Regions from separate parts of the Paenarthrobacter sp. AMU7 genome, predicted to be linked through region 2. Evidence: predicted binding sites of a transcription regulator. Region 2 holds the regulator's gene; each other region holds the start of a gene.
What was found. The regulator HrcA, encoded in region 2, represses chaperone genes, less so after heat shock. The targets are predictions, from matches to a motif close to TTNGCACTCGNNNNNNNCGAGTGCNAA.

Region 1 (6,359 bases), 700 kb from region 2:
ACGCCAGGCATCCCCTGGCCTTCCGTGCTGATCCAGAATGAGGAAGTCACGGCCTTCCTTGGCCAACCAGTATGCGAGCGCGAGCCCGGCCTGGCCACCTCCCACGATGACGGTGTCTACCTCTTGAAGTTGGTTCGATGTCATGATGCGCTCCTTTCGTGTTGCAGTGGATCCTTTGTTGTTTGGTCCAACTTGTTGTTTGGTCCAACCGGTCAATGCACCTCAGACGGCCTGGCCTCGGGCGTCTTCCGGTACCGCAGGCACCACGCGAGCATCAGTGCGGATGCCACCACATAGAAGGCGTGCAGAAGCCATACAGGGCCGGCCGGAAGATCAAAGACATAGAACGAGTGCACGGCATTGGCGATGTTGGTCAGGGCAATGTTCCCCAGGCTGTAGGACGCCACATCCTTTGTTCGGACCGCCTTGAGAAGCATGGGCAGCATGCTGGCGGCGAAGAGCACGGTTGAAACGGTGCCGGCAAGCAGTGGAATGTTCATAGGGCCAAGCTATGAGCCCAGCCCCTCCCGTCGCGTCGGCAGAATGACGCATTCGATTCCACACGGTATGGGTATTTCTGCGCAGCAGGTGACAGAGGGTCCTGTGGAACGGTGCGGGAGGTGATGGGGGTTCAGTGGATCAGGCCATGCTCGAAGGCGTAGCCCGTGGCGGCGGTCCTGGACGGCACAGCAAGTTTGGACAGGATGTTGCTGACATGCCTGGCCACGGTCTTTTCGCTGAGATACAGCTCCCTGGCGATGGTACGGTTCGCGTGGCCACTGGCAACGAGCTGCAAGACTTCCAGCTCACGGCTGGTCAGCGGAGAACTGTTCTGACGTTTCTCGCCCGTGAGCTCCAAAACATGGGCCACTGCAGGCGCCGCTCCGAGATCGGCGAACTCATCTTTGGCAGCTTCAAACTCCATGGCAGCCGAGTCCGGATCTCCCAGCTGCGAGCAAGCACGCCCCGCCAGGACCCTGCAACTGGCCGCGCCGTACGGAGCCTCCAGGCTGTACCAAAGACGCCACGCCTTTCTCGCCACTGACAGGGAAGCGTGCGGTTTGCCCTCGGCAAGCAGCACAGTGGCTTCCGCCTGGCCAGCGAGCGCCTGCTCGAGGGGCATGCCGCCGCCTTCCGGGGACCCGAACTCGTCTGCGGCGGCCCGAGCCGCCTTGACGTCTCCGGCAGCAAGTTCGACGTCGACGACGGCGGGGAGGAGTCGACGGCGGTTGGCTGGGTCAGAAAGGGAAAGGGCACGGCGAAGCATGGACTGGGCTTGTGGTTCTTTGCCCTGCCCGGCCAGGACGAGTGCCAGCCCTGGCAGGGCCTCGAATCCGGTCTCAGCGGCCTTGGCATAAGCTGCCATGGCTTCATCGTCACGGCCGGTCAGGCGAAACAGCTCGCCCTGGAGGTACCACGCGCCCCAGACTGCTTCCGGGTCGCCATGGCGGGAACGGTCCTGGGCGATCCGGAGTGCGGCCGTGGCATCCTCCCAGGCACCGTGCAGGATGAACAGTTCGGCCCTGTGCGACTGGCACTGCCCGCTGAACATGACCATGTCCGGTTGCTGTCCGCACCACCGGGCAAGTGCAGCTGTCCACTCGTGGGCACGCTTGACGTCCAAGGTCAGGCGACAGCTTCCGATGACTGCGCAGTAGATAATGCCGGACGGAATGGGCGACACTTCGCCGGCGGTCACGGAAACCATGACGTTGTCCAGGAACTCCAGGCCCTCATCGGGAAAACCCAACGCGATCCGTGCTGTACCTACGCCCAGCTGGCCCAAGGCCGTCAGGTCCCGGTCGTGGAAGCGCTGCCCCACAGCCAAGGCACGGCCAAAAAGCTCGTTGCCGGCTTCCGGGTTTCCCCCATACAGCGCGCCCAGCGCCGATGGGATCAAAAGGTAGCCCTCCGCTTCGGTGGGGTCATCCATCCCATCCACCAACTGCTTGGCCCTGGATAACCAGCCGGAACCACGTGCGGGTTCCCCGAGGTTCATAAGGTACAGGACCAGCCACGCAGCACAGCGGGCCGCTCCGGCAATGTCCCCCATGGTCACGTACTCGTCATGTGCCCGCGTCAGATAGGCCACACCTTCCGATTCCTTGCCCAGGAGCATGGCAACCGAGGCAACAAGCTCGATGTCCTGGGGAGGCAGGCCGCCTTCGGTATCCGCCCGGGCGAGGCAGTCCAAGGCATCGCTCCAGCGATGCTCGAAGAACGCCGAGCGTCCGAGATCCAAGGTTGTGGCCGGCATAGTCGTTACTCATCCCGCGACCGGGAACAGCCCGGTTGGCGCACCCAAGCCGCCGTATAAGCGTCAGGTTACTGCCGTCGTCGAACGCTCACAATAGCTGGAGAAGGCGTGCCTGCCGGCAGCCTCCAAGACGCACGAAGCCCCGGCCACGCGAACGTGACCGGAGCTCCAGTGAAACAGGCTGCTAGTGGCTGTGGCCTGCGTGTGCGTCTTCTTCCTCAGCCGGCTTCTCGGCAACCAGGGTCTCGGTGGTGAGAACCAGGGCAGCGATGGAAGCGGCGTTGCGGAGAGCCGAACGGGTGACCTTGACGGGGTCGATCACGCCAGCGGCGATCAGGTCCTCGTACTCGCCGGACTTGGCGTTGAAGCCGTGGTTGGCTTCCAGCTCGGACACCTTGGCAACAACAACGAAACCGTCGAAGCCGGCGTTCTGGGCGATCCAACGCAGCGGCTGAACCAGGGCGCGGCGGACGATGCCTACAGCAGCAGCTGCGTCACCTTCCAGCGCCTTGACGGCCGGGGACTCGTCCAGTGCCTTGAGTGCGTGGATGAGGGCGGAACCGCCACCGGAAACGATGCCTTCTTCGAGGGCTGCACGCGTGGAGGAAACGGCGTCCTCAATACGGTGCTTCTTTTCCTTCAGCTCAACCTCGGTGGCTGCGCCAACCTTGATCACGCCGATGCCGCCGGCCAGCTTGGCCAGGCGTTCCTGCAGCTTTTCCTTGTCCCAGTCGGAGTCCGTCCGGGTGAGCTCCGCGCGCAGCTGGGCAACGCGGTCAGCCACGTCCTCAGCCGTGCCGGCGCCGTCAACGATGGTGGTGTTGTCCTTGGTCACCGTGATGCGGCGTGCGGTACCGAGTACCTCAAGGCCAACGGTGTCCAGGCTCAGGCCAAGGTCCGGGGAAACAACCTGGGCGCCCGTGAGCGTGGCGATGTCCTGGAGCATGGCCTTGCGGCGGTCGCCGAAGCCCGGAGCCTTGACGGCAACAACGTTGAGGGTGCCGCGGATGCGGTTGACGATCAGCGTCGAGAGGGCTTCGCCTTCGATGTCTTCGGCGATGATGAAGAGCGGCTTGTTGGCCTGCAGTGCCTTCTCCAACAGCGGCAGGAAGTCCTGCAGCGATGAGATCTTGCCCTGGTTGATCAGGATGAGGGCGTCCTCGAGGACGGCTTCCTGGCGCTCTGCGTCGGTGACGAAGTACGGGGACAGGTAGCCCTTGTCGAACTGCATGCCTTCGGTGAGGACCAGCTCGGTCTGGGTGGTGGAGGACTCTTCAATGGTGATGACACCGTCCTTGCCCACCTTGCCGAACGCTTCGGCGAGGAGCTCGCCGACTTCGTCGCTCTGCGCGGAGATGGCTGCGACGCTGGCAACCTGGGTGCCTTCAACTTCGCGGGCGTTCTCCAGGAGGCGGGCTGCGACGGCTTCAACTGAAACCTCGATGCCGCGCTTGATCTCGCCCGGAGCGGCGCCGGCGGCAACGTTGCGCAGACCCTCCTTGACCAAAGCCTGTGCCAGCACGGTGGCCGTGGTGGTGCCGTCGCCTGCGACGTCGTTGGTCTTGGTGGCTACTTCCTTGGCCAGCTGGGCGCCAAGGTTCTCGTAGGGGTCGTCAAGCTCAACTTCACGCGCGATGGTGACGCCATCGTTGGTGATCGTGGGAGCGCCCCACTTCTTGTCCAGCACGACGTTGCGGCCGCGCGGGCCAAGCGTCACCTTGACAGTGTTGGCGAGCTTGTCGATACCGGCCTCAAGAGACCGGCGGGCAGCATCGTTAAAAGCAAGCTGCTTTGCCATGGTTGTGTCCTTTCAAGACAGAAAACCCGCACCGCTGACGGTCGGAAATGATTTCCAACGCGACGGCGGTGCGGGGCTCCGGGAAGTTACTTTACGACGATCGCAAGGACGTCGCGGGCGGACAGAACGAGGTACTCGTTGCCGCCGGTCTTGACTTCGGTTCCACCGTACTTGGAGTAGATGACGACGTCGCCAACAGCTACGTCAACCGGTACGCGGTTGCCGTTGTCATCGAAACGGCCGGGGCCGATTGCAACAACTTCGCCTTCCTGCGGCTTTTCCTGTGCGGAGTCCGGAATAACCAGGCCGGAAGCCGTGGTCTGCTCTGCTTCGAGCGGGCGAACAACAATACGATCCTCAAGAGGCTTAATCGAGACCGACACTCGGACTCTCCTTTTCATGAGCTGATTCATGGACTAAGAACTAGGGTGCCGGAGCGTACATCCGCCGTCGCGGTGCCGGAAGACGCTTGGCATTTATTAGCACCCTCCGGGGGAGAGTGCTAACTAGACTCTATGTAAATCGTTAGCACTCGGTCAAGGTGAGTGCCAGCATTTCGTCATGGGTGAACGCAGGTCACCGTCCCGTGAGGTCATCCAGGTCATAGTCCTGGCCGTCGTCATCCTCGTCCAGCGGGGCATTGCCGCGGTTCAGGTACAGGAGCACAGCGGCCGCAACAGCAACGACGCCGGAAATCACCAAGGTGATCATCCCACCGGTGCGGGCGCCGCTGTAGAGCTCGCGGATGTCCCGTGCTTCGTCGGTAGCATCATTGACGCTCTTGCCGGCGACGGAATAGGTGGCCGCGTTGAAGGAATCCAACGCGAAGATGATGATCAGCAAGCCGATGCAGACCACAGCGATCACGGCCCCCGCTATGAGGGCGGGTCGCGCGAGCTTCATCATGGTGGAGGGTTGCGGGGCTGCGGTGTCTTCCATGAAAACAACCCTATCCGGCTGATTCGCCCGTCACGTTGTCAAGTGCCGCGCCGTTAGGCTTGATTCCATGCCTCACGCACCGCAGGAACAGATCGCACCCTTGCTGACCACTGAAGGATGGGAACTCCTGGCCTCCTTGAGGCCCTACCGCGAGGCCGACGCTTTCAGCACCAACGCGGATCTCCGCAAAGCCGGCCACTCCGCCGAATTGGTGGCCGCAGTCCTGACGCAATCACGGTTGCGTACCCGAGCCGAGGCAAAGTTCGGCGAGTTCGCCCGGCAGATGCTGTTCACCCAAGCAGGCTTGGAGCAGGCCACACGGTTGAACGTCGCAGCCCGGCATGCCGAACGCTTCGCCAAGGCCGGCATTTCCCACGTGGCCGACCTCGGATGTGGCCTCGGCGCCGATTCCATGGCGATGGCGTCCATGGACATCTCAGTGACAGCCGTTGAAATGGATGAAACCACCGCTGCCTGCGCCACCATCAACCTCATCCCGTTCCCGCACGCCACCGTGGTGCACTCGGATGCCACGTCCGTGGAGCTGGACGGGATCGACGGCGTGTGGCTGGATCCTGCACGACGCACCACGTCCACGTCGGGGACCAAGCGGATTTGGGACCCTGAGGCTTTCTCTCCGCCCTTGTCCTTCGTGGAGAAGCTGGCAGCCACCGGACGTGCCATTGGCGTCAAAATGGGGCCCGGCATCCCCCATGATTCCGTACCCTCAGGCTGTGAGGCCCAATGGGTCTCGGTGGGCGGGGACGTCACCGAAGTGACCCTGTGGTTCAACGGCGTAGCCCGCCCCGGCGTGCGGCGGGCGGCCCTGGTCATCGGCAGCCAGGGCGCCGCTGAAATCACCAGCGGCGAAGACTTCGACGCAGGTCCCGCAGCCGCCGTCGGGCCTGTTGAAGGTTTCTTATACGAACCGGACGGCGCAGTCATCCGCGCAGGCCTGGTAGCCGACATCGCCGAAAGGCTGGGCGGGCACCTGGTGGATGAGCACATCGCCTACATCTGCGCGCCAGAACTGCACGACACTCCGTTTGCCCGGGCCTACAAGGTGCTTGAGGTGATGCCCTACAACGTCAAGGCCTTGAAGACGTGGGTAAAGGCCAACGGCATCACCGTGCTGGACATCAAGAAGCGCGGCACGGCCGTGACTCCCGAGGAGCTGCGCAAGCAATTGCTTCCCGCCAAACCATCAAAGGGCAAGGACGCAAAAACAGCCACCCTGGTCCTCACCAGGATCGGTGAGGAAAGAGTGGCTGTTGTGGTGGAGCCGGTGACCGGCTAACACCTCATCGACGGGAGAACTCCGAGGCTTCGCGGACCTGCCCGGCACTGGGGCGCACACCCGTGTAC
Region 2 (6,359 bases):
AGGGCCTGGGGGTCGGCGAGGTGGGATACCTGATCACCGGCGTGAAGGACGTCCGCCAGTCGAAGGTTGGCGATACTGTCACCAACCTGGCCAAGCCTGCCTCGGAGTCGCTCAGCGGCTACGCCGACGCCAAACCGATGGTCTTCTCAGGTCTCTACCCGCTGGACGGGACGGACTACCCTGTCCTCCGCGACGCCCTCGAAAAACTGATGCTTAACGACGCCGCACTGGTTTACGAACCCGAGACGTCCGCAGCGCTGGGCTTCGGTTTCCGCGTCGGGTTCCTCGGTTTGCTGCACCTGGAAATTACCCGTGAGCGCCTTGAACGTGAGTACAACCTGGACCTCATCTCCACGGCTCCCAACGTGGAATACGAGGTGACACTGGAGGACAAGAAGGTCATCCATGTCACCAACCCCAGCGAGTACCCCACGGGCAAGATCTCCGAGGTTCGCGAGCCTATGGTTTCCGCCACCATCCTGGCTCCGAACGAGTTTGTTGGTTCCATCATGGAACTCTGCCAAAGCCGCCGCGGCCAAATGCGCGGCATGGATTACCTGTCCGAGGACCGAGTGGAACTCCGCTACTGGATTCCGCTGGCCGAGATCGTGTTCGACTTCTTCGACCTCCTGAAGTCCAAAACCCGTGGTTACGCCTCGCTGGACTGGAAAGCCGACGGCGAGCAGGTTGCAGACCTCGTCAAGGTGGACATCCTGCTGCAGGGCGAACAAGTGGATGCCTTCAGTGCCATCACCCACCGCGACAAGGCCTACGCCTACGGTGTCATGATGACCGGCAAGCTCCGTGAGCTCATCCCGAGGCAGCAGTTCGAGGTGCCCATCCAGGCAGCCATCGGATCGCGAATCATCGCCCGTGAGAGCATCCGGGCCATCCGCAAGGACGTTCTTGCCAAGTGCTACGGCGGTGACATCACCCGTAAGCGCAAACTGCTGGAAAAGCAGAAGGAAGGCAAGAAGCGCATGAAGATGGTGGGTCGCGTGGAGGTTCCCCAGGAAGCATTCATCGCAGCACTGACCACCGACGAGTCCAAGGACAAGGCCAAGAAGTAGATGCCCAGCGTCCTACCTTTGGGCGATCCGGCGCCTGCGGACGGAGTACTTCCCCCGCAGGTGCTGGATGGCGTCGAGCACCGCAACTTCGGGCTCTACGTCCATATCCCGTTTTGCGCCGTTCGCTGCGGCTACTGTGACTTCAATACCTATACGGCCACCGAGCTTGGCGGCGGGGCCTCCCAGGATGCCTACGCCACAACCGCGGTGTCCGAACTCGACTTCGCGGCTCTGGCACTGGAGGCCTCAGGGGTGCCCCGGCGGCGCATGAGCACAGTCTTCTTTGGAGGCGGTACGCCCACGCTCCTCCCCGCGGAAGACCTTGCACGAATCCTGCGGGCCGCCGTCGACCATTGGGGGCTTGAGCCCGGTGCCGAGGTAACCACCGAAGCCAATCCGGATTCCGTAACCCCTGAGTCCCTGAAGGTGCTGGCCGATGCCGGATTCACCAGGGTTTCGTTTGGCATGCAGTCGGCTGTGCCGCACGTGTTGAAGGTCCTTGACCGGACCCATACCCCCAGTCGTGTGCCGCTCGTGGTCCAGTGGGCCCGTGAGGCCGGACTCGCGGTGAGCCTGGACCTTATTTACGGTACGCCGGGGGAGTCCATGGCGGACTGGCGGTTGTCCCTTGAAACAGCACTGTCCTACGAGCCTGACCACGTCAGCGCCTACGCATTGATCGTGGAGGACGGCACCAAGTTGGCGGCCCAGATCCGCCGCGGCGAAGTGCCCGGAATTGACGACGACGATCATGCAGCCAAATATGAGTTGGCTGATTCGTTGATCTCCGCAGCTGGTTTGAACTGGTACGAGGTCAGCAACTGGTCCCGGACACCCGATCAAGCGTGCCGGCACAATCTGGCCTACTGGCGCGGCGATGACTGGTGGGGCATCGGCCCCGGTGCGCACTCCCACGTAGGAGGTGTCCGGTGGTGGAACGTTAAGCACCCCACAGCGTACGCAGGACGGTTGGGTGCGGGAAGCTCACCGGCGGCAGGCCGGGAGACCCTCGACGCCGAAACCCGGGAAGTCGAACGCATCATGCTGGAAGCACGGCTCGGTACAGGGCTTGAAGTAGATGCCTTGGACGCGGTTGGCCGCCATGCAATGGCAGGGCTGATCGCCGACGAGCTGGTTGATCCCGTGCAAGCGTTCAAAGGCCGGTTGACCCTTACGCTGAAGGGCCGGCTGCTGGCTGACGCCGTAGTCCGGAGGATTCTCCCCGACTAACCCCCAGCCGCTTGAATGGCTGGCTGGGGGAGGGCTACTTGACCCAGCGCAGGTTGAGCTTGTAACGGTGCGGCTGGCCGTGGTTGACGCGGATTCCGGCTGAGACGGAGAAGCATGTCAGGGCTACCCAGATGCCAGTGGCGATCACAGCAAAGATGTTGCCTACTACCGGCAACAGCACCAGGATGTTGGCCAGAACCGCAGCGATGGTGGGAGGCAGCGTGAAGTTCAACGCCTCCTTGGATTCCTGTGCCGTGAACGGTCCGCGGTCACGGAAGATCAAGTAGATCAGGAGAGATGGCAGGCATCCGAGAATACCGCCAAAGTGTGCCAAGGTAGCCCACTGCCTGTCCTCGCTGGCGGTCAGTGGCAGCGCATTTGCAGGCGCGCCATGGTACTGGGGCTGGCCTGCGGCGCTGCCCGGTTCTTCAGGAGCGTTCTCTGCCACGGTGTGTTCCCTTTGCTGTAAAGATAGTGCGGTGTTGCTGTCCCAGAATACCGGCCCCGGCAGGCTTCCCGGGACAAACGCCACGATGACACGTCAGTTGCCGCTGCTTTGAGGCCAAAGGTCAGGGAACTGTGAGGAAATCGATGACTTCCTCCACGCGGCCCAGCAGCGAGGCCTCAAGGTCGGCGTAGCTGCGAACCGCACCAAGAAGACGTTGCCAGCCCAGTCCTACATCCTCAGCGGTCTCGTGAGGCCACCCGAAGGCGGTGAGAATCCCGGTCTTCCAGTCGGTTCCGCGGGGTACGGACGGCCAGGCCTCAATTCCCAGAACTTTGGGCCTGATGGCCTGCCAGACATCGATGTAGGGATGGCCGACAATCAGGACGTTTCCTGCGGCGCCGGGCACAGTCATGGCGTCAGCTGCGATGCGGGACTCTTTGGAGCCGGCCACGAGGTGGTCCACCAGGATGCCGAGGCGCCGGCCGGGCCCGGGGTTAAAGGCGGAGATTGCCGACTTGAGGTCATCGACTCCGTGCAGGGGCTCCACCACAATGCCCTCGACGCGAAGATCGTCGCCCCAGACTTTCTCGACGAGTTCGGCGTCGTGTTTTCCCTCCACCCAAATGCGGCTGGCTTTGGCCACCTGGGCGCGTTGTCCTTCAACCTTCACCGAACCCGACGCCGTGCGACCGGCCTGAACGGGCGGCGTCGATTGTCGGGGGGCCGGGGGCATCAAGCGGATGGGCTGCCCCTCGAGCAGGAAGCCAAATCCGAGCTGGAACGACTTCGTCTTCCCCCGCCTGTCCTCGAGGGACACGATGTGCATGCCGCCGGTCTTCTCCACCCGGGTGACTTCGCCCACCCAGCCTGATTGGACATCTTCGAGGACCATCCCGCGTTGTACAGCTACCTCCGGCAGTTGCCGTTTGGCGGGAGCTGACAGATCCTGCGGACCCCACGTGTCGAAAGCCAAGGAGTTCCTACCTTTTGTGCTGGGTTGAATTGTTCAGTGTTGGTTTGTGCTGGCTTGGGAAAGGAAAGTTCAATGCTAGCAACGGGTTGGCTCATACTAGACTGGTTAGCACTTGGGCATGTTGAGTGCTAAGTGGAACCGGTCTCAGAGACCACGGCAGTCGTCAGGAGGTGGAGCAATGAGTGAGCCACGCAAATTGGAAGTGCTGCGTGCCATCGTTGAAGATTACGTGCATTCACGGGAGCCTGTTGGATCGAAGGCCCTTGTTGAACGGCACCATCTTGGAGTTTCAAGCGCCACCATCCGTAACGACATGGCCGTTCTGGAAGAAGAAGGCCTCATTGCAGCGCCCCACACCAGTGCCGGTCGCATTCCCACCGACAAGGGCTACCGCCTTTTCGTCGATCGCATCTCCCAAGTCAAGCCCCTTTCGGCCGCCGAGCGGAGGGCCATCCACTCGCTGCTTGAAGGCCCTGATGATGTAGACGACATCCTGGAGCGCACCGTAAGGCTCCTGTCCCAACTGACCAACCAGGTCGCCGTCGTGCAGTATCCGCACTCCAACCGCGCCTTGGTACGGCATGTTGAGTTCGTCCTGTTGGCACCACAACAAGTGTTGGTGGTGCTGATTGCCGATACCGGCAGCGTCAGCCAGAAGGTCATCGACGCTGGTTCGGACGTGGGCGACGACGCTTTGATGCGATTGAGATCCCGCTTCCTGGGCAGCATCGCAGGGACGCAACTGGCCCTGTTGCCGCAGGTGCTTCCGTCGGTGATTGCCCTGTGTCCGCCGGAGCTTCGGGGGCTGGCCCAGACGTTGGCCAACGGACTGCAGGCCTTGAGCGACAACAGCCGCGAAGAACGCATCCTGATGGCCGGTACGGCCAACCTCGCCAGGTCCAACGTGGACTTCCCCTTGAGCATCGGTCCGGTGCTGGAAGCCCTTGAGGAACAAGTTGTCATGCTTCGGTTGTTGTCAGACATGGGGGATGACCCCAGGGGCGTCACCGTGAGTATCGGCCGGGAGAATCCCTACGACGGATTGGCTGAGGCTTCCGTTGTGGCCACCGGATACGGTTCCGGTGCCAAGGTGGGGATCCTGGGCCCAACCCGCATGGATTACCCCACTACCATGGCCGCAGTCCGGGCCGTGGCCCGTTACCTTTCACGCATTCTTGGCGGCTGAACGCCGTCCCGAAGAAACATCCGCAGTACAACAAGGAAGAGATACCGACTTTGAGCAGCCACTATGACGTTTTGGGAGTCTCGCCGGAAGCCACCGGGGAAGAGATCAAAAAGGCGTACCGCAAGTTGGCGCGGAAACTCCACCCGGACGTAAACCCAGGTGAGGATGTCGCGGAGCAGTTTAAGGCCGTGACCCATGCTTATGAGGTGCTGTCCGATCCCCAGAAGCGCCGCGTCTACGACGCCACCGGCAATGAGAATGGAACGGACAACGGGTTTGGCGGCGGATATTCCGGCCAGGGCTTCGCGTTCCAGGACATCTTCGATACGTTCTTTGGTGGCGGCGGTCACGGCGGGCCGGCCTCCCGTGTCCGACGCGGCCAGGACGCACTTATCAGTGTCCGCATTGACCTGAAGGACGCCGTTTTCGGCGTCAACAAGAAGCTCGAAGTGGACACGGCCGTGACCTGCCCCACCTGTGACGGCAGCTGCTGCCGACCGGGCACCCACCCGGAACGTTGTGACATCTGTGGCGGCAGCGGCCAGGTCCAGCGCGCTGTCCGGTCCATCCTTGGCCAGGTCATGACCGCTGCCCCCTGCGGTTCCTGCGAGGGCTTCGGAACGGTCATCAAAGACCCCTGCAATGAGTGCAACGGCCAAGGCCGCATCCGCAGTCGCCGTTCCCTGACCATCAAGGTTCCTGCCGGTGTTGCCACCGGTACGCGCATCCAGTTGTCCGGCCAAGGCGAAGCAGGACCCGCAGGCGGCCCGTCCGGCGACCTCTACGTGGAGATCCGCGTCAACAACGATTCCATGTTCATGCGCGAAGGCGACGACCTCCATGCCACCCTCAGCGTGCCCATGACGGCCGCAGCGCTGGGTACGGAGTTGCAGTTGGATACTTTCGACGGCGCACAGGACATTGATGTGAAGGCCGGAACCCAGTCAGGGGAGATCATCACCCTTCGGGGCCTGGGCGTCACGCACCTGCGTGGTTATGGCCGTGGCGACCTCAAGGTACACCTCCACGTTGAAACGCCGAGCAAGCTGGATCCTGCGCAGGAAGAATTGCTGCAGCAGCTCGCCAAGCTTCGCGGGGAGCAGTTCACTGAAGGAAAGCTTGTGGCCAGCGGCGGAATGTTCGCCAAGCTTCGGGACAAGCTCGGTAACCTGTAGCGGTGAGCAACCCCGTTTTCTTCACGTCGGCCGGCAGCCTCAGCGATGTCATAGCCGGCGGCACGTTCGTGCTGGAAGGTCCAGAGGCACGGCACGCGGTTACGGTCAAGCGACTTGGTGTGGGAGAGCCCGTTGACATAGCCGATGGTGCCGGCGCGCGGTTGACCGGCACGGTCGCCGCGGCCGGGCCCGCCGGCCTCGTCGTCACTGCCTCCGACATGGCCTTTGAAGAACAGCCGGACGTCCGGCTGGTACTGGTCCAGGCCCTGGCCAAGGG
Region 3 (6,359 bases), 1.1 Mb from region 2:
CGATACGAAGACGGGCATCTGTCCGTTGGCATCGTCACCTGTGTAGGTTGCAGAGTAGTTGACCAGGATGTACTCCGATCCGGCAACAGGTGCTTTGTTGAATTGGTTGGCTGCCACCACAGCATCCGTAGCAGCCAACGTGACCGAGTTTATGACTACACGCCAATCCTTTGACTCAATGACCGAACCAATGGGATATGGGTTTTCTCGAGTTCCGGCATTCGCAGCTGTGTCGGTTTTGGCTCCGCTGTCCGTGGCTCCATCCTTGGAAGGCTCTACAACTGTCGTATCGCCGCTGCCAAAGGCGTTGTCAAATGAGGTCGCCACAACGGCAGTAAAGACGACCACTCCAACAATCGTGCCGACTACGGACGTGATCAGAGCTGTGACTCCCATCCATTTGGCTTTGTCCTTCAGGAAAAGGGAGACGATAGCCAAGATGAATGCGATAGGCAGCAAGACCCAGCCGACTATCAGGGCGCCTGGAACGCAAGCAAAAATAAACCCCAGCACGGCTGTTATGAGCGCAATAAGGCCGACCACGTTTAGCTGTTTCTTCGTATTCGTCGGCGATGCGGGGAGGTTGTATGGCGGGGCACCTGTGCCTTGCGCATACTGAGGTTGTTGGGGATGAGGGTAAGGCTGCTGTGAGCCGTCCCCCGGAAGCTCTGGAGTTGTCATGGCATCACTATTGCAGAGCCAAACACCTTAGGCACGATTCCATAAATTGCGTTTCAATAACTTAGTGCTACAAGTCCTTTTCCTTATGTGATGCCAGGCTTCCATTTGTACTGCAAAAGGATTGTGTTCTCGTTTCTCGAAGCTTGAGTCTCACGGTCGCCTGATTCAGGGACGTTAGGCATCGTCACCCCGCGCACGCTTCAGATCCTTCCGCAGCCCACGGTTATCGGCGCGCAACTCCCGGTTGTCGTCAACCAGCCCCCGGTTGTCCTCCGTCAGCCCGCGGTTCTCGGCCTCCAACTCGAGCACCAGCTTCACTCCGGCCAGGTTCAGCCCCTCATCCAGGAGTGCGCCGATCCGCCGCAGGGTCGCAAGGTCGTCCTCGCTGTAACGCCGGGTGCCGCCGTCGGTCCTTTCCGGGGTGACCAGCCCTTTGCGCTCGTACTGCCTGATGTTCTGCTGCCCCGTGCCAACCAGTTCCGCCGCCACTGAGATCGCGTAGACGCCGCGAGCGTCCCGGCCACCGGCAGAGGTGCCGTCCGCCCCGGAAGCAGCCGGGCCGCCGTCGTGCGTCTCCGCAGCAGCGCCGTCCGAACCTGCCATCAAGAACCTCCGAGAATCTTCGAAAACCTACTTGCACTACTTTCTCACCAGTGCTATAAAAAATCTATACCAGCCACCACAGATCAGGGAAGGCTGGGAGAACAACAAATCAGCATCACGACCAGAGGAGTGAGAACAAAATGCTGATGCGCACTGACCCGTTCCGCGAATTCGACAGGCTCGCCCAACAGGTTTTTGGCACAACAGCACGACCTGCCGGAATGCCCATGGATGCCTGGCAGGAGGGCGAGGAGTTTGTCGTTGCCTTTGATTTGCCCGGTGTGAGCCCCGACTCCGTCGACCTCGACGTCGAGCGCAACGTCCTCACGGTCAAGGCAGAACGGAAGTCGCCGGCCGGCGAGAACTCAGAGATGATCGCCGCCGAACGTCCGCAAGGCGTCTTCAGCCGGCAACTGATCCTGGGCGACACCTTGGACACCGAAGGCGTCAAGGCCAGCTACGACGCGGGCGTGCTGACACTCCGCATCCCCGTCGCCGAGAAGGCCAAGCCGCGGCGCATCGAAATCACGTCCAACGAACAACGTCAAGAGATCAACGCCTAATCCTCTGCCCTGCCGGAAGGCTTCCCCGGGGGTGGCCAACCGGCAGGGCGCCGACCGGGAACAACGGAGGCGGCCGCATCGGAATAGTTGGGCGCAGGCTTCGTGCCACGTCACAGCGTTTTTTAGCGCACATGAAAGCGGTCCCCGCCCGTCGTCTCCCGATTGATGGCCCCCGGTTCACCCCGGGGGCCATCCCCAAGTCTGCTGCAGGAAACCGGAACCAACCGTGAGCGATCAACCTGACCACTACGCCACTTTGCACGTGTCGCCGGACGCGACGACCCGTGAGATCGCCCGCGCCTACCGCACGCTGCTCCGGACCCATCACCCGGATACACGCCAAAAGGTCGACGACGGCGACACCACCTCCGCGGCCGACCTCCAGGAACTGCACGCCATCATGCAGGCGTACGTCGTGTTGTCGGACCCAGGAAAGCGGGCGGCTTACGATCAGGCGCGGCGGAGCGGTGTGCCCGCAGGAAGGCCCGGAACGCCGGTCAACGTGCGAGTCCATCGACGCGAACCAGCGGCCAGCAAGGAACCAGGGCATCCCCAGCCGCCCTTGTCTTTCGGGCCAACCCGTTGGGAGCCTTCATCCAGAACCCTCAGAACACCAAGGAGCCATTCATGAGTGCCTGGCGTCCCTACGACGGCCACATCATTCCCGCGTTCTACGAACGGTTCGAGAAACGCTGGGGGAGGGGAACGGCTCCATTCCTGGACCCCGAGGTCCACGAACAGCCGATGCCCCGTGCCCAGTGGATCAACCCGGATACCGGGGCTGCGGTTGCTGTGGTGCCCATCTGGACCGACGACCCTGAGCATCGCTCATTTGGCGTGTTCTACCTCCCGCCGGCTGGGGACATCTGGATGCTCCGCCCCGGCCCCACCACGTTTCTGGAACCCAGTGCAGGGGCCAGCGGGGAGCAGGTGACACTCCGCAACGACGCTTTCAAGAAGGCCGTCAACCACGCCAAGGAGTTCATCTACGGGCCCCAGCTCTAGCGGGCTCACCCGAGGGGTTGGCTCTCGGCCCTAAGCGAGCCCTCAAAGTGCTGAGATGTCGCCCCTCGGCGCTTGGAGCAAAAGCGGACGCATCCTGACCTCAAGTAGTCGTAGCCTGAAAGTACTGAACTCCCGACGAAGAGGACACAGTCATGACCGCGGCAAACCCGAGTATCAGCACAGTTCCCAGCGGCTACTCCAGCGTCAGTCCGTGGCTCATCACGCGTGACACCAACGCCCTCTTCGAGTTCATCACCGCAGCGTTTGGCGCAGAGGAGATCGACCGCGTCGTCGGGGAAGACGGCACCATCGGGCACGCGGAGGCGCGGATTGGCGACTCAGTAGTCCTCGCGTTCGACGGCCGACCGCACTGGCCCGAAACGCCGTCGTACCTTCGCCTGTACACGCACGACGCCGACGCCGCCTTCCACGCCGCCCTCGCTGCGGGTGCCACCGCAGTTTCGGTCCTCGACAACAGCGCCTGGGGTGACCGGGGCGCCCGGATCCAGGACCCGTTGGGCAACGTCTGGTGGATCATGTCGCACATGGAGGACGTCTCCGACGACGAAGCGGCCAGCCGCTGGGACGCCCCGGAATACGCCGCCGGAATGGAGTACGCGGTCGAATCCCTCCGACGGCATATGACCGGTCAGCCGGATGCGCCGGTCCCGAATGAGGTCAAGGCGATGGCTCCGGTGACACGTACCGAAGGAGTCCCTGCCGTCCCGGCCGGATATCGATCCGTTGAGCCCTGGATAATCTCGGGCAGCACTCCGGAACTCCTCGACTTCATCACGGGTGCGTTCGGCGCCAAGGAAGCGTTTCGCGTCCCGATGGAGGATGGGTCGATCGGGCACGCTGAAGCCAAGATCGGCGACTCGAACATCCTCGCCTTTGATTCCCAGCCCGACTGGCCTCCTACTCCTGCTTTCCTGCGGGTCTACGTCGACGACGGCGATGCCGCCTTCGCTGCTGCCCTCGCCGTTGGTGCCACGGCAGTCACGAATATGACGGAGATGTTCTGGGGAGACGTAGTGGGCCGGGTCCGGGATCCGTTGGGAAACCTTTGGTGGATCCACTCCCGCTTTGCTGAGCCCACCGAAGAAGAGGCCTACGAGCGGATGATGGATCCGAAGTTCGTGAAAGCCATGGAGTACGTGTCGGGAGTGGACTTCTTCGCGAAGGGTTAGCTCTCGGCCGTAAAGCAACCACCCGCCGTCGTACTTCTCGCCGAAGGGTCAGCTCTCGGCACTAAGCGAGCCCCAAAGTGCCGAGACGTCGCCCCTCGGGGAAGGCGGGGAAGATCACGACCCAAAAGAAGGCTGGTGCAGCCTAAGGAGAGAATCCCGAGGCGGCTGCACCAGCTGCTAGTACGACTTTCTGTTATGAGTTGTGACACCTATCCATTGGCCGCTCCTAGTTCCCGGCTTCGATTGTTTCCGGGCCTTGCAAAGTCTGTGCAGGTGGGGGCGGAGCTGAGATGGTCGGTGAGGGCTCCGTGCCCGGGAGAACACCTCCCATTTTACGGCGGCTTCGTGGAAAAAGCGCTGGAATTCGCGGTATTTCAGGGGCGCCTGCGGGGTGGGAGCGGCCTGCCGTGGCACGATAGATCACGATGAAACTGCGCGCTGATCAGACCGGAAACCGTGGCCTCCCGATGCCCCTTTGGCTGCAGGGTGGTTTGGAAGCGGCGCAGGCAGCGTTCATTTCGGCCATCGTTGTGGTGTTGCCGCTGGTGGGAGTGTGGGCAACCGATGGTTTCCAGGACCGGAACGTCGACTCCCTGGCCCGTTTGGGCGGCCAGGCGTGGCTGCTGATCCATGGTGTTCCGCTGGAGCTGGCGCAGGTCAATATCGGGACTGCGGCCCAGCCGGGGTCGGGTCTGCTGTCCCTCATTCCGCTGGGGTTGACGCTCATCCCGTTCCTGCTTGCGTGGCGTGCGGGTCGTCGGCTCGCCCGGGCCTCCTACACCGACCAACTGTGGCAGGCATTCCTCGGCGCTTTCGTTGTGTACGCGGCGTTCGGGGCCGCCACCGGCTTCGTGTGCCGCACCCCTGAAGTAGTCATCAACCTCTGGTTCGCCATGACCATCCCCCTGGTGTCCTTCGGACTAGGCATGATTGTGGGCGCTCGCCGAGAGGCCGGTTCGTGGAGCCGACTGATCGGCGTCGACGCCGTTGCGTGGCTCGCGAAGACCAGCCAGCATTCGCGCTGGGCGGGCTCCTACGTGGGCTCGGCGTTGAAGGCCGGATTCGTCGCGGCGATGGCTTCGGTCTGTTTGGCCGCGGTCCTGCTGGCCGTCACCATCGTGTGGCACTGGACGGACATCATCGCCGTCTACGAAGGCATCCAGGCCGGCGCCCTCGGGGGAGCCGTGCTCACCATCGCGCAGCTGGGCTTCCTGCCGAACCTCGTCATTTTCGCTCTTTCATGGTCCACCGGCGCGGGCTTCTCGCTCGGCGTCGGCTCCACGGCGGGTCCGCTTGGGACGGCGGTCGGGCCGCTCCCGGCCGTCCCGGTCCTCGGCGCCCTCCCCGCAGGACAGCTGGACGCCGGCGCCATGGCACTCGCGCTGCCCGTCGTCGCCGGTATCCTTGCGGGCTGGTGGTTCCTCCGCGAAGGCGAGAACCACTTTGACGAGTGGCTCTCCATCAAGATCAAAGCCCGATGGTTCACAGCCGCCGCCTCAACCCTGTTCCTGGGTGTGTTCATTGGCGCCGTTGCGGGGCTCCTTGGTGGTGCCTTGGCGTGGATCTCCCGCGGTTCGGCCGGGATTGGGAGGCTCACGGAAATCGGACCCCACCCGCTGTGGACGGCAGTCTGGCTGGCCGCGGAAGTGGGTATCGGCGTCGTGATTGGCTACGCAGTGGGGCCGTGGCTGGAACGCAGCCAGAAGCAGCGCGAAGCGAACCTCGACGAAGCAGCGTACGACGACGAACACGCCTGAGCTGGTCCTCGTCCGTCAGCGCTGGGCAACTGCCGCGAACGGGGTTAGCGAAGCGGTCCCGGCATGGAGTTCTCGAGCTGCGTCAGGCACTGCGATTTGGCGGATTCCGTCAGCGCCCCGCGGGAGCAGTCCTGGTACTGGCTGACCTGGTTGAAGAAGAGCACCGACGTCAGGATGAGCAGGCACATCACGGCCGTGACCACCAGGCCTGAGATCGTCCCGAGGAGAATCAGCCGGGGGTGCTTGTACTTCAGCGTGCGGACCAGGACGACGATCCCCAGCACCATACCCGCGAGCGTCAGAATGGCGCTCAACCACACATAGTTCACGTTCAGGGAGAACACGAAGAACGCGCCCAACGCCGTCAAAAGGAATGCACGGAACAGGATCTGGGTCTTGCCGAGGGCGGACTTTTCGGCCTCGGAGCGGGGTTGCTGGCTCGGCTTGGGACCGACGTCGGGATTCATGTTTTCCAGCCTACGCGAGCCGCCCATAAGCTAGTGCAATGCGCATTGTTGTCCTCGTCTCCGGTACCGGTTCCAATCTTCAGGCAGTCATCG

Region 1: the regulator HrcA is predicted to act here: its motif matches at 4,581-4,607, upstream of groES (co-chaperone GroES).
Region 3: the regulator HrcA is predicted to act here: its motif matches at 1,315-1,341, upstream of ABQM86_RS06480 (Hsp20/alpha crystallin family protein).

Annotation. Positions count from the first base shown of each region.
Region 1 covers NZ_CP165735.1:3,215,423-3,221,781, forward strand. Annotated here, with positions in the region: gene ABQM86_RS14770 (flavin-containing monooxygenase) at 1-144, opposite strand, end outside; gene ABQM86_RS14775 (hypothetical protein) at 213-500, opposite strand; gene ABQM86_RS14780 (LuxR C-terminal-related transcriptional regulator) at 632-2,257, opposite strand; gene groL (chaperonin GroEL) at 2,442-4,055, opposite strand; gene groES (co-chaperone GroES) at 4,142-4,438, opposite strand; gene ABQM86_RS14795 (hypothetical protein) at 4,632-4,994, opposite strand; gene ABQM86_RS14800 (SAM-dependent methyltransferase) at 5,062-6,291, shown strand; gene ABQM86_RS14805 (shikimate 5-dehydrogenase) at 6,296-6,359, opposite strand, start outside.
Region 2 covers NZ_CP165735.1:2,515,713-2,522,071, reverse strand. Annotated here, with positions in the region: gene lepA (translation elongation factor 4) at 1-1,070, shown strand, start outside; gene hemW (radical SAM family heme chaperone HemW) at 1,071-2,300, shown strand; gene ABQM86_RS11510 (DUF4870 domain-containing protein) at 2,335-2,748, opposite strand; gene ABQM86_RS11505 (DUF3097 domain-containing protein) at 2,870-3,721, opposite strand; gene hrcA (heat-inducible transcriptional repressor HrcA) at 3,900-4,907, shown strand; gene dnaJ (molecular chaperone DnaJ) at 4,958-6,082, shown strand; gene ABQM86_RS11490 (16S rRNA (uracil(1498)-N(3))-methyltransferase) at 6,085-6,359, shown strand, end outside.
Region 3 covers NZ_CP165735.1:1,388,103-1,394,461, forward strand. Annotated here, with positions in the region: gene ABQM86_RS06470 (hypothetical protein) at 1-681, opposite strand, end outside; gene ABQM86_RS06475 (MerR family transcriptional regulator) at 856-1,284, opposite strand; gene ABQM86_RS06480 (Hsp20/alpha crystallin family protein) at 1,425-1,847, shown strand; gene ABQM86_RS06485 (J domain-containing protein) at 2,074-2,478, shown strand; gene ABQM86_RS06490 (hypothetical protein) at 2,475-2,852, shown strand; gene ABQM86_RS06495 (VOC family protein) at 3,005-4,042, shown strand; gene ABQM86_RS06500 (DUF6350 family protein) at 4,468-5,799, shown strand; gene ABQM86_RS06505 (hypothetical protein) at 5,844-6,293, opposite strand; gene purN (phosphoribosylglycinamide formyltransferase) at 6,305-6,359, shown strand, end outside.